4 regions of the Vreelandella indica genome follow, and region 3 is predicted to be linked to each of the others. Evidence: predicted binding sites of a transcription regulator. Region 3 holds the regulator's gene; each other region holds the start of a gene.
What was found. The regulator sigma-54, encoded in region 3, starts transcription at its own class of promoters, with help from an activator protein. The targets are predictions, from matches to a motif close to TGGCACNNNNNTTGCTNT.
Positions count from the first base shown of each region.

Region 1 (4,132 bases), on a different contig from region 3:
GCGATACAGCGCTTTTGAGATATCCAAACTCATCCGGTTTAAACCACCGTTGGGATCATCTTCGCTAACCGGCTGGTGCTTGTGGTCGTAGGCATCGGCAATATCGACTTGGCAGAGCTGGCGCAGTGAGTAGTTACGCTGTAGCTCCGATAGCACACCGATCTCCAGCCCCCAATCAGCGGGAATACGAATCCCTTCCAGCACTTCGCTACGCATCGCAAACTCACCCGAAAGCGGGTAGCGGAAGCTATCCAAGTAGTCGAGATAGGGCAGCGGCCCACAGACGGTTTTAAGCGCCCGCAGCAACGGCGTGACTAGCAGCCGAGAGACACGGCCATTTAGCTTGCCTTCCGCAATACGGGGGTAATAGCCTTTGCAGAAACTGTAGTTGAAATTGGGGTGAGCGACCGGGTACATCAAGCGTGCCAACAGTCCACGCTCGTAGGTCAGAATATCGCAATCGTGCAGCCCAACTACTGTAGAGCGCCCAGACGACAACATATAACCTGCGCAATACCACACATTGCGCCCTTTGCCTGGCTCCAACGCCCCTAGCCCATGCTCTTCCAGTTCCGCATCGAGCGCTCTCAGGCGCGGGCCATCGTTCCATAAAATGCGCGTATGCTGCGGAAGGCGCGAGAAAAATTCGCGAGCGTATAAAAACTGTTCGCGGTCGGCGCGATCCAGGCCAATGACGATTTCACTGAGGTAAGGGACCTTAACCAGTTCATCAACAATCGCTGAAAGCGCAGGTCCTTCCAATTCGGAAAAAAGCGACGGTAGAATCAAACCCATCGGCCGCCGTCGGGAAAATTGGCATAGCTCCTCTTCAAGTGCCTCGACTGAACGCTTAGTCAGGTTATGGAAATCGGTAATAATCCCATTTTGATGAAAGTCACTCATACGCTTGCCTCCCTGGATTCATGGAACTGTTCTCAAATACCGAACCATTCTCAAACAACAACAGCATCATTTTTTTCCGCCGTCGCTAAACGGCGGTCATCTCGCCCCCACCAGTGGGCAACCCCCTCTGCCCAGCCGGTCGGCCCTGTTGCTTCCGTGCGATATAGCGACGTGTTACGCGGCTCTACGACTAAATCGTGGCAACCGCGGATGACAACAGCTTGATCAACAGCTTCAAGCATAGAGATATCGTTCGGTCCATCCCCCAGCCCTAGCGAAAGAGGTGTGCGGCCTCTTAATGCCGTAAAGCGTTTCACCAGCCACTCCACTGCACTGCCTTTATCCGCGGAGCGCCCCATGACATGCCAGAAACGTCCGCCTTGCGTTAGCTGTAGGCCATCTCCTTCCAGAGCTGCACGAAATGCTTCTAATGCTGAGTCACTGTCTTTCCATAATAGCGGCTCGCTTCCTTCTCGCTGCCGCGCATCACGGGCGCGGGACTCATCCAAGCCGGTAAGCCCCATGACTTCTTGCACAGTCAGTTCACCCATCCGGGTAAATTGAATATTCAAACGCTCGCGCCACACCTTTAAGCGCGCACGAATAAAGCCAATATCCACCCCAGGGTGTTTAATCACCACGCCATCGCGGCCACCACCAGGGCGGTCTAAACGGGCATGGCACCAACCTGGCGGCAGACCGATCACCGCCCCGTTTTCTGCGATAAAAGGCGTTCCCGTCAGGCCCAACGCTTCGCGCAGCTGAATCAGCTCGGCACGGGTTTTACTGGTGACAGGAATCACCGGCACCCCCATCTGTTTTAAACGAGCAAGCCAAGGCGCGGCGGGGCTGAAATCATAACTATGGTGATCCAGCAGCGAGCCATCTAAATCGGTCACCACTAGACGCGGCTGAAACGCGGGGTCTACCGGCGATGGTGTCGGAGAAGGCGACGGAGAAAGCGGCGCTGAAAACTGATTGGATTCCGGCATGGCACTACCTCTATTCGGTCTTAGCACATCGTTAAGGCAATAGCCTGCGATGCCCTATGGCGATGACCAACGAGTAATTGGCTATGAAAAGGATAGCAAGTTATAAGCCAAATCAGAGAAGTGTAGCTTTAGCAGAGGGTTAGCGGGGATTTTTAGAATTTTATGGCGCACCACACGTCCAAGCACCAAAAAGAAGCAGCTTGAATGCACCAAAATAGCGCATGAAACACATTAGTGCACTTGTCGCGCCGTTACCTATTAAAAAATGAGACAGAACCTATAAAAAACTGAGACAGCACTTGGCAACGCCTTATAAATAGCTATACTCAACCTGTACCCACTGGTGATCCTGTACACCCCTCACCTGATACCAGTGGACTGCAGTGAGCCAAGCCCTTTCATGCCCGCCTTCCCCGGCGGGTTTTTTTATGCAGTAAAAGAGAGATGTCATCATTGAGCGAAGCACGGCGATCTTAGTGCTAGCTTCTATTCCACATGAATAACCACCTCAACCCGCCGGTTGCGAGCCCGCCCTTCTGCGCTAGCGTTGCTTTCCAGCGGCCTTGTGGCTGCCAAGCCGACGGCGCGTAGGCGCTCGGCGTCGACGCCCGATGCTTCCAGCGCCTCAACAATGGCGATGGCGCGCGCACTTGAAAGCGCCCAGTTGGAAGAGAACTCATCGGTGCTTATTGTCTGACTATCCGAATGGCCTTCCACCCACACTTCACCATCATAGCGCTGAATAGTTTCCAGCAAACTGCCGACTAATGATGATCCGTCGCTGGTTAACTCAGCTGTCGCCGAAGGAAACAGCAATTGATCCTGCACCCGCAGGCTAATACCTTCCGCCACTCGTGATACTTCAACACCTTCCAGGTCGGGCAGATAAGTAGACGTCTCAACGCGCTGGGAAAGCGCTTGGTTCAGGGCAAGCGCACCCGCCACTGACTCATCGCTGACTACCTGCACATTTACCGGGGGCCGGTCAGTTAACACCACCATGTAATCCGCCAGAGGCGATGAAAAATCATCACTGCCCGCAGGCATTAGCAGTTTAGGGAGGGTAATGGCCGGTTCAACGGGCGTCGGTGCTGCCAAGAGAGGTGGCACACCAACGCTAACGCGCCGCCGGGGTAACCGAGACAGCTTAGGCAAGCCAGCCACCCCCAGCGACGCACTCACCGCCATCGGGCTCAGCCCTGCACCACTCCAGGCGGCACTACCAACGCGGTCAGGCATGGCGTTAGCTAACGACTCAGGCAAAGGGATATCCAGCGAAGGTGATGACGATTGACTAGCGTCAATTGCTGTATCGCCTGCCAACCACTCAGAATGGTTCGCCCCTGTTGCGGCGATAATGACGACGAAGAGAGCCACCAGCAACGTCATGATATCCAGATAGCTAATCATCCAACCGCTATTGCTATCACTTTCATGATAAGCCGACATCAGCGAATCATGGCGCGGTCCGCCGCGGTGATCTTCAAGCATTGGTATTATCGCTCATCAGATTTTACGCGGGATACCTCGTACTTTTAGTGCGAGGAGGGAGAGCGCGTCGCCCGCAGGGCGACTTGGATCACGCCACCGCCTGTCCCGCTCCTCCTGTTAGGTTGATAGAGGGGGTGTGGTGATAGCCGTAGCCATCACCGCGCTGGATCACGGTGCAGTAGTTGTGCGAAACCCCTTGCACCGCACCGTGTTCTGTTTGGATATTGAAGCTGCCGGTTTTACGCACCGCGACACGCCCCGTATGCATTCCGGCTTTCTTGCCGGTGGGCACCAGCGCACGCACCATGTCGCCGGTCTGAAAGCCTCTTACTTGCTTCTGACGCATCAAAAAGCCGCGTGGGAAGCCGTACTTGTTCAGGCGCGTGCGTTGATAGCTGCCACGCCCCATCGCCTTGATGGTTAAGGTAGGCACCTGCCAAGCGTGAAGCGTGTCAAATGCACCGACACAGGCAGCATCCAGGCCGTGGGTTTTAGGGATGCCCAGTCGCTGGCGGTTGTATTTGGTGCGGCCGCCGCTGCTGACGGCGACCGGCAAATCAGTGGTCTTGAGCGCGGAGAACAGCGCCCAACGGGTCGCGTTGACGGCGCTGGCATCTCTTAATGACTGCTTGAGCTGGCGCTGTACCCGCTCTAGTCGAATGGCAGCGGTGTGGCCATTGGCTTTCAAGCGGCGATGCAGTCCCTTGTCGTGGGCAAAGAAGTCAGCCAATGCCTGGCTGTTCTTG
Region 1 covers NZ_JBANSO010000033.1:11,066-15,197, reverse strand. The annotation lists gene V8L71_RS18110 (glycosyltransferase family protein) at 1-903, opposite strand, end outside; gene V8L71_RS18105 (HAD-IIB family hydrolase) at 954-1,895, opposite strand; gene V8L71_RS18100 (OmpA family protein) at 2,382-3,386, opposite strand; gene iscB (RNA-guided endonuclease IscB) at 3,475-4,132, opposite strand, start outside.
Region 1: V8L71_RS18105 (HAD-IIB family hydrolase) is a predicted target of sigma-54. The motif match lies at 1,988-2,005, and genes of this name have one in related genera.

Region 2 (4,132 bases), on a different contig from region 3:
CCAATGGTGTGGCCATCCTGATTCCGCTGGCGTTCAGTTTGGGCCTCGCACCAGAAACCGCCCTGATTATGCTGACCTCCGTGTATGCGGGTGCCATGTACGGTGGGCGTATTTCATCGATTCTGTTGAATATTCCCGGCGATGAACCGGCCATGATGACCTGTCTTGATGGTTATCCCATGGCCCAGAAGGGCAAGGCTTCCGAGGCGCTGGCGATCTCTGCCGTGGCCTCTTTTATCGGTAGTCTAATCGCCACTATTGGTTTGATTCTGCTGGCGCCACTGCTGGCTAATTTCGCCCTGACGTTCGGTCCGGCAGAATATTTCGCGCTCTTCCTGCTGGCGTTCGCTACCTTAGGCGGCATCACCGGCAAAAACCCTATCAAAACAGTGGTTGCCGCCTGTATTGGTCTAATGATCGCTACGGTGGGTATCGACAATACCGGCGTTCAGCGCTACACCTTCGGCGTGCTTGAACTCTTTGAAGGTGTCGACTTCATTATTGCTATCGTCGGTCTGTTTGCCATTTCCGAGCTGTTGTTCTTCATTGAGGAGCGTGCTGGCGGTGGTAATGAGAAGATGAAGGTCAACAAGCTTTCTCTCTCTTGGAAGGATATCCGCGACATTCTACCCACCAGTTTCCGTGGCGGGGTGCTGGGGTTTGTTGCCGGTGTGCTACCGGGCGCCGGTGCTTCGTTGGGTAGCTTCATCAGCTATACCCTTGAAAAACGTGTGTTGGGTAAGAAAGGTTATTTTGGACAAGGCGACCCGCGCGGTGTGGCTGCTCCCGAAGCTGGCAACAACGCCGCTTCGAGCGGTGCTTTGGTTCCCATGCTAACCCTGGGTGTGCCGGGTAGTGGTACTACCGCAGTACTCTTAGCGTTGTTGATTTCGCTCAATATCACCCCTGGGCCGTTGATGTTCACCCAGAATGCCGACATCGTCTGGGGCGTGATCGCAGCGCTATTGATCGGTAACTTCTTACTGCTGATCCTTAACATTCCGTTGGTGGGCATCTTCGTCAAACTGCTGTCCGTACCACCCATGTACCTGCTGCCAATCGTCACGATGATTGCCTTCGTGGGTATCTACTCGATCAGTAACACCATCTTTGACCTCTACTTCATGGTGGCCTTTGGGGTGGGCGGTTACGTTCTGCGCAAGCTTGAGATTCCGCTGGTGCCAGTGATTCTTGGCTTGTTGCTGGGGCCTGAGATGGAGAAGAACCTGCGCCATGCCATGGATATCTCCGACGGCGACTGGATGATTCTTTGGGATAGCGGTCTGGCTATCGGCCTTTGGGTCTTTGCTGGATTGGGCTTGATCTTGCCTTATATTGTGGGTCCTCTCCTACGTCGTGGGATGAAGGGAAAAATACCCTCTTCAGGCTCGCCTGAAAGCGATTGATACTTAAGAGGTCAATCTTGAGCAACGGGGCGCCGACGAAAGTCGGCGCCCCGTTTTTATAAGTAGTACCTCTGAAAGATGGTCAGGCTTTTTTCTACTGCTTTTTGTAACTAAAGAGTAAGTATAAAGTTTCTAAATTGTATAAGACTAATCTAAGTACCGAGTTGGTGCAGTGTTTCTTATTGGTGCATTGTTAAGGTGCTCTAATAACAGCTTTGCGCTTTATATTGGTGCGTTTGACGATAATTAGGAATATTTTAAGATAACTAAGTGGCTGATTCGTTAACTATAAGTGGGCGTTGTGCCAATCTGGCGCATCCCTTGCAGGTGTTAAGGGCTAGTGGACGTATTGGGGAGCTAACACAACAACCCCAAGTACGAAGCCAACCATCAAGCCCCACTCATAAGGGGTGCAAGGAGATTAACAATGAACACTCTCAAACGCTCGACACACCCGCAACGATACCTTTCAAGTGGCCGTTTCGCCACCGCGCTACTTACCGCCGCGGTCATGGGGGCCAGCACCCAGGCCATCGCCCAAGACGATGACCCGATCAAAGTCGGTATCCTGCACTCCCTCTCTGGCACCATGGCGATTAGCGAAACTGTTCTGAAAGACACCGTCGAAATGCTTATCGAACAGCAGAATGAAGCTGGTGGTTTGCTAGGCCGTCAGTTAGAAGCCGTGGTGGTTGATCCTGCTTCCAACTGGCCGCTGTTTGCCGAACGTGCCCGTGAGCTGCTGGCCCAGGAAGAGGTTGATGTCATCTTCGGTAACTGGACCTCGGTATCGCGTAAATCGGTACTGCCCGTTGTCGAAGAGCTTAACGGTCTACTGTTCTACCCGGTGCAGTATGAAGGCGAAGAGTCTTCTGAAAACGTCTTCTACACCGGCGCGGCGCCTAACCAGCAGGCGATTCCTGCGGTTGAATACCTAATCAACGAAGTGGGTATCGAGCGCTTTGCGCTGGTGGGTACCGACTACGTCTACCCGCGCACCACCAACCGTATCCTCGAAGCGTTCCTCAAGGATGAACACGGCATCGCGGATGAGGACATCATGGTCAACTACACGCCCTTCGGTCACTCCGATTGGCAGAACATCGTGGCCGAAATTCGCCGTTTCGGTGAAGAGGGTAAACCGACCGCGGTGATCTCGACAGTGAACGGCGACGCCAACGTACCGTTCTACACCGAGCTTTCCAACCAGGGCATCGATGCTGCCGATATTCCGGTCATCGCCTTCTCCGTGGGCGAGCAGGAGCTCACCGGTATTGATACCGGGCCGCTGGTGGGCCACTTGGCTGCCTGGAACTACTTCATGAGCGTCGATAACGACGACAACTACGACTTTATCGATGCCTGGATTGAGTACACCGGCGACGATATGGCGGTGACCAACGACCCGATGGAAGCACACTACATTGGTTTCAACATGTGGGCCGAAGCGGTTCGCAAAGCGGGCACCACGGACGTCGATACCGTTAAAGACGCCATTATCGGTGTGACCGTGCCGAACCTCTCCGGCGGCTATGCGGCGATGATGCCCAACCACCACATCACCAAGCCGGTGCTGATTGGCGAAATTCAGGACAACGGCCAGTTCGACATCGTGTGGCAGACGCCGTCTACCGTGGCGGGCGATGCTTGGTCTGACTACCTGCCTGGCTCGCGTGACCTGATTGCCGATTGGCGCAAGCCGATGGAGTGCGGCAACTTCAACGTCGTGAACGGCTCGTGCGGTGGCAGCACCGCAGCAGAAGAAGCCGAAGCGGCACTCGCTGAGTAAGACATAAACTCCCTTGCCGCGCCGTGGTTCGATGGTTGGCGCGGCAAGGAGCACGCTATCTTTCCCTCTTAGATAACCGTTTTTAATAACCAAAGGAAGAACCCCATGAGGCGTTTCCTTTCCTTGGCGCTGCTCTGCTTCCTGCTGTTGGGGGCCACCCTCACCGCGCAGGCACAAACAGACACCGCTAACAACTCTGGTTCTGACAATACGGGCGCTAACGACAGTGCCGCCCTTGAATTGCTAGAAGCACTGGACGTTGAGTCTTACACCGCCAAAGGCGAAGCCATTACCGCGATTTTGCAAAGTGACGATGAGCGCGCTCGTGATTGGTTGCAGGCCTTGCTGGATGGCCGCCTACAGCGCACCGAAGACGGCCGCTTTGTACTGGTATTGGAAAACCGCGGCCGCGACTGGCCGGTAGCCGATGTACTGACCGGCGAAGCGCTGGGCGAGATGTCCCGACGTGACCTGGAGCGTATCGGCATTAACAACAACCTGCGCAATCAGCTGCGCAGTGCCATCGCGGTCGTTGACCTCTACTCGCCTAATGTGGAGCGCCGTCGCACCTCAGCCGAGCGCCTGTTAGGTGAAGTAGACGGTGAGCTGGTGCCCACGCTTGATGACTTGATCGAACAGGAAGAGGACGAGCAGGTGCGCTACCGGCTAACTCAAGCCGTGGCGATCTACCGCGCTGAAGCGGGTGAAATGGCTGGGGTTGAAGCGCTGGACGGCAGTCTTCACCCCCGCTCTCGCGTGGCGTTGAGCCGGGCAGCCAATAGCGATGATCCCATCGTCGCCAATGCCGCTGCCGCTTCCCTGGCGGGCATCGAGCAGCAGCTCAAGCTCAATCGCGGCCTGGAAACCCTCTATTTCGGCTTGAGCCTTGGTTCGGTACTGGTGCTGGCCGCCATTGGCTTGGCGATCACCTTCGGGG
Region 2 covers NZ_JBANSO010000006.1:136,187-140,318, forward strand. The annotation lists gene V8L71_RS05970 (tripartite tricarboxylate transporter permease) at 1-1,406, shown strand, start outside; gene urtA (urea ABC transporter substrate-binding protein) at 1,834-3,195, shown strand; gene urtB (urea ABC transporter permease subunit UrtB) at 3,301-4,132, shown strand, end outside.
Region 2: urtA (urea ABC transporter substrate-binding protein) is a predicted target of sigma-54. The motif match lies at 1,717-1,734, and genes of this name have one in related genera.

Region 3 (4,132 bases):
TGATAGCCTCTTCAAGCGTCATTTCGCTATCGCGCGTCAGCGGGTGACGCCGCCGTGTTGCGGAGTAACGCTCAAGTAAGATGCGCGCATCAGTGGTCAGATAGATCACTTGAAAATCAATTTTACGTTGCCGCAAATCCTCTAATAAAGAGGGCAGTCGTGCCAGGGCGCCAGGCAAGTTACGGGCATCAATACTGACCGCCAAATGGGCGCGGTCGCCCTGGTCGCGTAATTCGTCCACCAACGACCCCAGCAACATGGCAGGGAGGTTATCAATCGCATAGTAGCCAAGATCTTCAAGCGCTTGTAAGGCGATAGATTTACCTGACCCAGAGCGGCCGCTAATGATCACAAGTTGCATAGAGTCTCTCTTTGCTTTGATCAAGCTGCGTTAAGGGTGGTGAGCGCAAATCAACCTGCCGTTGAGTACCGCTTGGCAGGTTTAGGCTTTCAGGAAGTTGTTTGCTCACGAATTTTAGCGGTAAGCAACTCAAGTAGTTCGCGCTGGCTGCCTGCTTTACGCAGTTTCTGACGCGCATCCGCATCGTTCATGATGGTCGCTACCTGGCCGAGCAGAGAGAGATGTGTGTCATCAGCCTCTTCTGGAACTAGCAATACAAACACCAGATCCACCGGGTCGCCGTCGATAGCATCAAAATCAATCGCTTCTGCGAGTTTTAAAAAACCAGCAATTGGGGCCGAGCAGTGAGGACTACGCGCATGGGGAATAGCCACGCCGTTACCAATCCCGGTACTGCCTAAGCGCTCACGGCCAATTAAACGGCTAAACACTTCTTGGCTGTCCAGACTGGGGATATTTTGGGCAATAAAGGTGCTGAAAAATTCCAGCACCCTTTTTTTGCTGCCCCCGGGTACGTCAAAGAGAACACGTTCCGGGGGGAGTATGGTTTCCAACGTCATTGAATTAACGCACGCCTGCGCCTTGGGCGCGAGCTTGTGCTTTTTCCTTATGTTTAACGAGTTGCCGATCAATTTTGTCCGCTAATGCGTCAATAGCGGCGTACATATCACTGTCTAGGGCTTCCGCATGTAAATCAGCACCTGCTGCGTGCAGTGTACAGGCGGCCTGCTGGCGCTCTTTCTCCACAGATAAGGTGACTTGCACCGTGGTTATGTTGTCGTAATGGCGCTCTACACGTTCAAGCTTTTCGTTGACATAGTCACGCAAGGCGTCAGTCAGTTCTACGTGATGACCAGTGATATTAACTTGCATTGACGTACTCCTTATCCATCGGACTGTACTTCGATTGTAACCCTTTTTGCCGCGTTGCAAAGCCCTTGTCGAGAGTTTCCCTAAAACGTTGATTTGTGCTAGCGCAAACGACGTCGCTCGCTAGAGGAGGGAATGCCCATGGCTTCACGGTATTTAGCCACCGTTCGACGCGCTACTTGAATTCCCCCCTCCCCTAATAGCGTGACTAAGCGGCTATCAGAAAGCGGCTTGCCTGGCGGCTCCTCTTGAACCAATTTCTTCAGCCGAGCGCGGATAGCGGTGCTTGAATGGCTGTCACCATCCTGGCCGCTGACTTGGCTTGAGAAAAAGTATTTGAGTTCAAATACGCCGCGAGGCGTATGAATAAATTTCTGAGTGGTTACCCGGGAAATAGTCGATTCGTGCATTTCCACGGCCTCGGCGATATCGGCCAATATGAGCGGCTTCATGGCTTCTTCGCCGTGTTCTAAAAAGCCAATTTGCCGGGTGATAATCTCGCGGCCAACGCGCAGTAGCGTATCGTTGCGGCTAGAGAGGCTCTTGATCAGCCAGCGTGCTTCCTGCAGGTGTTCTTTTAAAAACTGATTGTCCTGACTTTTATCCGCACGCTTTATTAAGCTTGCGTAGTCGGGCTGAATGCGAAGCCTTGGCAATGCCTCAGGATTGAGCTCTAAGTGCCAGCCTTCGTGGTCATGGCGTACGACCAGGTCGGGCGTTACATAACTATCATCGGTATCGCCATAGGCGCTGCCCGGGCGTGGATCAAGGCTACGAATGAGGAGAATGACATCAGCCAGCTGGTCATCATCGAGTCCCAGGCGGCGTTTTAGTAAGCGCATGTCATCTTTGCCGAGCGCTTCCAGAAACTGCCGTACTAAGCGGCGGGCAGGAACCAGCAACGGCGTATCATCGGGAAGAGTGGCCAGCTGCAGCATCAGGCACTCCCGCAGGTCGCGGGCGAATATTCCTGTTGGCTCAAATTGCTGAAGCTTAAGCAGAATGGTTTCTACTTCGCGCTGGCTAAGCCCATCGACACCTTGGGCGCGAAGCCCTTCACGTATGTCGTTGAGCGGCTGAGTTAAGTAGCCATTAGCATCTAACGCGTCGATAAGACTTTCTGCGACAAGTTGCTCTCGCGCGCCAAAATCAGTCATGGCTAGCTGCCACAGCAAGTGCCCATGAAGACTCTGGCCAGCAGCCTGGCGCTCAAAATCAGGTCCTTCGCTGCTGGAGCCACCGTGACTGCCCATATCTTGGTAGGTGTCAGACCAATCACTATCTACCGAGAGCTCGGTGGGAATGCTCTCTGACCACTCTTCCTCTTTGGGCTCGCTGGCAGCCTGTTCGCCAAATTCATCCTCTTGTTCCAGCATGGGGTTGGCATCTAGGGCCTGCTGAATTTCTTGACGTAAGTCCAGCGTTGATAGCTGTAACAGAGCAATGGCCTGCTGCAGCTGAGGTGTCATGGTCAGCTGTGTGCCCATGCGCAGTTGAAGAGAAGCTTTCATGACCATCTGAGAACCACTCGTTAATCAGAATGCTCCACCCTAGTGTGAGTAGGTCTCCGGTGCAAGTGCAATAAGCATGCCATTGGTAGTAAAGTTGTTGTAGAGCGCTAATTAGAAGTGAAAAATAGGCTAGAGGCGGAAATCAGCGCCTAGATAAACCTCCCTCACTTTCTGGTTAGTGAGTATCGAGGCTGGAGAGCCGCTGGCGATGATTTGACCATCGCCCACGATGTAGGCGATATCACAAATATCCAGGGTTTCGCGAACGTTGTGGTCGGTAATCAGTACGCCGATGTGGCGCTGCTTTAATGCCCGAATAATGGTTTTGATCTCGCCCACCGAAATGGGGTCTACGCCAGCAAAGGGCTCGTCCAGAAGAATGAATGCGGGTTCTGTCGCCAGTGAGCGAGCAATCTCCACCCGCCTGCGTTCACCGCCTGAAAGGCTCATGCCCAGGTTGTCGCGAATATGGGTAATGTGAAAATCTTCAAGTAGCGCTTCCAGGCGCTGCTCGCGGTCGCGACGGCTGAGCTCTTTGCGCGTTTCGAGTATCGCCATAATATTATCGGCAACCGATAATTTACGAAAAATAGACGCTTCTTGCGGAAGGTAGCCGATACCCGCCGCAGCGCGTTCATGCATTGGCGCGCGGGTTAGATCTACATCGTCGATACCCACTTTGCCAGCATCGGATTTCACCAGCCCCACAATCATATAAAACGAGGTGGTTTTGCCCGCGCCGTTAGGGCCCAGTAAGCCCACAATGCTGCCTTGGGAGATCTCTAAATTGATGTCTTTAACGACTCGGCGTCGCTTATAGCTTTTGGCCAAGTGGTGGGCATATAGGGTTTTGATTGGCGCAGTGTCTGTAGTTGCCAAGGCTTGGCTCCCTATTGTTCAGGCTGAAGCGTCATACGTATGCGCTGGGTTTCGCTGCCGTCAACGTCAGAGCGGGCCTGAATCACTTCACGGTCAATGAAATATTCAAGGCGACCGCCGGTGAAGGTGTCTTCTTGTTGCGTTAATTCGGCTTGGTCGATCAGCTCAACGCGGCGTTCAGCGACATGATAAATAATGCGCCTTGCCCAACCTTCTGTAGGGCCTTCTTGCCCTTCAGCTTGATGACGTAAGTAAGCGCGCTCACCGGTGGAGGTCGCGCGGGAGAGCTCGCCTGCCTCGTTGCGTTCGATCTCTACTCGCTCGCCACGTAATTGCATTCCGCCTTGGCGAATATCGACATTGCCTGTATAGACAGCGGTTCCCGCTCGCTGGTCAAGGTCTAAACGGTCGGCTTCAACTTCTACCGGGGCCTGGCTGTTTTGGGCCAGTGCCGAGAGTGGTACCGCAAGGGCAAAAAGGGCGGTATATAGCAGTGATTTCATGGCAAATC
Region 3 covers NZ_JBANSO010000001.1:204,758-208,889, reverse strand. The annotation lists gene rapZ (RNase adapter RapZ) at 1-361, opposite strand, end outside; gene V8L71_RS01020 (PTS sugar transporter subunit IIA) at 451-921, opposite strand; gene hpf (ribosome hibernation-promoting factor, HPF/YfiA family) at 926-1,234, opposite strand; gene V8L71_RS01010 (RNA polymerase factor sigma-54) at 1,333-2,748, opposite strand; gene lptB (LPS export ABC transporter ATP-binding protein) at 2,872-3,621, opposite strand; gene lptA (lipopolysaccharide transport periplasmic protein LptA) at 3,633-4,124, opposite strand.

Region 4 (4,132 bases), on a different contig from region 3:
TGCTGGGCCAGCTCCGATTCACTAGGGAGCTGCTGCCCTTCGGCAAATAAGCCGAGCTCAATGGCTTCAACAAGTCTTCGCGTCACCTCATCAGTCCGTCCTTCCTGGCGCAACCTGATAAACGCGGTATTGCGGGTAATATCCTGCGCGGTCATTTCCTCTTCCTATTGAAGCATTTGTAAAGCTTATCTGAGGCTTTAGACAAAAAACCTAGTTTATTATCTTTTAGGGAAGCATTGGCTATCAATCTACCCATCTCATTGCCTTTTTCCATCTCAAATTCTCATTGACAGGTCAGTTGGAAAATGTAAAAAGATTAAGATATAGTTTTAAATGTTTTAGTTTTGCGGTCACTGGTGTGCTATCAACCACCAGCTGTCCTTCTGGCAATAATAACCTAGGAATGCATCATGCAAACCCAAATGCTGATTAACGGGCAGTTAGTAGAAGGGCTGGGTAGTCCGTACGCTGTGTACAACCCTTCAGAGGGTACGGTGTTGGTGAAAATCCCTGAGGCTAGCAAAGAGCAGGTTGACGCTGCTGTAGTCGCAGCGGATCAAGCTTTTGAAAGCTGGTCGCAGACGCCACCTAAGGAGCGCGCCCGATTGCTGCTAACGTTAGCAGAACTTATAGAAGCTGAGGCGGAGAGCCTGGCGCGTTTAGAGTCGCAGAACTGCGGTAAACCTTACCAGGCAACACTTGACGACGAGATTCCAGCTGTCGCTGATGTGTTTCGCTACTTCGCTGGTGCCAGTCGTTGCATGACGGGCTCTGCTGGCGGTGAGTACCTGCCAGGGCACACCTCAATGATCCGTCGCGATCCGCTTGGAGTAGTCGCCTCTATCGCGCCTTGGAATTACCCATTAATGATGCTCGCCTGGAAGCTAGCCCCCGCCCTAGCTGCTGGTAACTGCGTAGTGCTCAAACCATCCGAACAAACCCCGCTAACTGCTTTGGAGCTGGCGCGGCTCATGGTCGACCTCTTTCCTGCCGGTGTAGTAAACATCCTTTCCGGATGCGGTCCCAGTGTAGGAGAGCCGTTAGTTAATCATCCCAAGGTGCGCATGGTCTCATTGACTGGCTCAGTCGCTACCGGGTCAAAGATCATTGCCAGTACAGCCAGCAGCGTGAAGCGCACCCACATGGAGTTGGGTGGAAAAGCCCCTGTACTGATCTTCGATGACGCTGACATAGATGAAGCCGTCGAAGGTATCCGTGCTTTCGGTTTCTACAATGCCGGCCAGGACTGCACTGCAGCTTGCCGCCTGTACGTTCAAGATGGCGTTTACGACGCTTTCGTCAGCAAGCTTGGTGAGGCAGTGGCCACTCTGCGCCATGGTCTGCAGGATGATCCCGAGACTGAATTGGGCCCCCTGATCACCTTTGATCACCTACAGCGCGTTGAAGGCTTTGTCGAACGCGCTAAAGCCTTGCCTCACATCCGTGTAGTGACAGGCGGTAAGCGAGTCGAGGGAGCAGGCTTCTTTTTCGAGCCGACTGTGCTAGCTGATGCGCGCCAGGAAGATGAAATTGTACAGCGTGAAGTGTTCGGACCCGTTGTCAGCATAACGCGCTTTAGCGATGAGGCGCAGGCCTTGGCCTACGCCAACGACTCGGACTACGGTTTAGCCTCTTCAATATGGACCAAGGATATTGGTCGTGCCAACCGTTTGGCCTCAAGGCTGCAGTATGGCTGTACTTGGGTCAACACTCACTTCATGTTAGTGAGTGAAATGCCGCACGGCGGTATGAAGCAGTCCGGCTTTGGCAAAGACATGTCGATGTACGGATTGGAAGATTACACCTGTGTACGTCATGTGATGTTTAAGCACTGATACGGTGCGTATCGCACCAATTAGGTGCAGATCTTACTCTTTGATGTTTACTTGCTTAATCAAATAAAAGACTCCGGCTTGTTAAAGGCGCATTAAAATGGCCATAAAATAAAACATATAAATTCATATGTAATATGGCACAGATTATGCTTTTTATCTTGCAGCAGTTTGAGAACCAAACTTCATTGTTGCCGCAACACTTATGCGGTAACGGCTTAAGAGGTATATCACGATGCTTATTACCGGTATCAAAAGCCGTCCGGTCTATGACCGTCTGAGCCCAATGTCCAGCGGTACGAGCCACCTGATCGCAGGTCAAGGCAGTGGTGGTGAGGCAATGCTGCGACTGTACGCAGAAATGTCGCCCACACAACGGCAACAAAGCACCCTTTTCTACTCTACGGAGACATTCTCGGGTCATAGCCATTTGCAAGCACTGCAAGAGACAGAAACTAACGGCCTTGAAGTTTTCGCCAGCAACCAAGCGTTGATGGAAGCCCTGGCGCAGAAACTGAATGAGGCTCATATGGGCACCCGACTCTACTTAAGCGGTTCGGAGAGCTTCATAGGCACTGCTATGCAAGCGGCCAATGCCGTCGACCTGACCCCCGATGAAGTTTTGCGTGAGCACAGCGGCACTCTTGTGCGAAGAGTTTGGTGCGTCCACTGCGATACCTATACCGAAAACGTGACTCATCGGGTGTTCACTTGCCCCGGCTGCCATTTCGATCTGGTGGTACGCGATCACTATTCACGAAGGCTGGCTGCTTTCCAAGGTGTTAAGGCTGACGGTGAAGTACCGGGCGAATTACCAGCTTCAGAGGAGCTTGATACATGAATAATCAAAACGGCACTATAAGTGTCCGCGTTACCCGCATTGAGTGCCTCACGCCTGAGATAAAACGCTTCACCCTTATCGACCCTGACGATAAGCATTTGCCAGCCTTTTCCGGCGGTAGCCATGTGGTCGTGGTTCTCAAGGATAGTGACAAGACTTATCGCAACGCTTACTCATTAATGAGTTCACCCTATGATTCCAGTGCCTATCAAATCGCCGTGCGTCGGGCTCCTGAAAGCCGAGGCGGCTCTCAGTGGCTGCACGACAAAGTTTGTGAAGGCGACTTGTTGGAAATCATGCACCCGGCAAACCTATTCCCTCTGGCCAAGCATGCTCGGCATCACCTATTTATTGCGGGTGGCGTTGGGATTACTCCGGTGTATTCGCAGTTGGAAGAGCTGCAACTTAAGCAGGCTTCCTTTGAACTGCATTTGGCTGTAAGAGGCCCGGAGCACTCAGCTCTTGGCCTGGAGCTGCAGGCTCGATATGGCAAGCGTGTACATCTTTACATTCAGGGGCAGGATGGGCCCATGGATATACATGACCTCCTTGCCGAGCGCCCGCTTGGTAGTCACGTCTATGTATGCGGCCCAGACGGCATGATAGAGCAAACCATTGAAAGGGCTCATGACTTGGGCTGGACTAACAGCCACATTCACTTCGAACGCTTCGTCGAGCAAGGGTCTACTGGACAACCCTTCAGCGTCACCCTCGCGCGGCAGGGGGTGACCATCGAAGTGCCTTCCGAACAATCACTGCTCGAGGCTGCAGAACAGGCCGGCTACAAATTGCCTTACCTGTGTCGTGGTGGTGCCTGTGGTTATTGCGAAGCCAATGTGCTGGAAATCGAAGGCGAACTGGATCACCGCGACGACTGGCTCAGTGAGGAAGACAAACTCAGCAAGCGTAAGTTTATGCCTTGCGTATCGCGGGCTAATTGTAGCCGTCTGGTCGTAGACCTCTAACAGGAGAAAAACAAGATGACTGTATTCAAGCCGATCGAGACCTATGCCGATCAAGCCTCTAATCATACTTTCGAGAACAGCCGCGAGGCGGTTCTGCGTCTACCCTTTCCGTATCCGGAAGATCAGTACATGTACTCGATGAATGTCGAACCTCATGTTTCTACTGGTAACGGTGCACTCCGTGCACAATTCGATATTGACGAACACTATATTTCGGAATGCCATCACCGTGCACAGACACTTGATGCCCAGCCGGGCGTCCACTATTCAGCTCTGCCCCACATGATGGAGGCTCAGTGGGATTTGCTAGAGCTATTAATGGAATCTTATTCGCGAGATTTTCCAGAGCATTTCACACTGGAGAAGAACGGTACTCAGTGGCACTGGATCAATCGCCCTCTGCAAATCGATGATACTTTCACCTTCGGAGATGCCAGCACTCTCCCAATGGAGCCTATGGAGTACATCACTCGACAGGCTCAAGGTGAGTTCAT
Region 4 covers NZ_JBANSO010000011.1:131,061-135,192, forward strand. The annotation lists gene V8L71_RS09860 (FadR/GntR family transcriptional regulator) at 1-155, opposite strand, end outside; gene V8L71_RS09865 (gamma-aminobutyraldehyde dehydrogenase) at 411-1,835, shown strand; gene V8L71_RS09870 (dimethylamine monooxygenase subunit DmmA family protein) at 2,068-2,673, shown strand; gene V8L71_RS09875 (PDR/VanB family oxidoreductase) at 2,670-3,638, shown strand; gene V8L71_RS09880 (heme-dependent oxidative N-demethylase family protein) at 3,654-4,132, shown strand, end outside.
Region 4: V8L71_RS09870 (dimethylamine monooxygenase subunit DmmA family protein) is a predicted target of sigma-54. The motif match lies at 1,971-1,988, and genes of this name have one in related genera.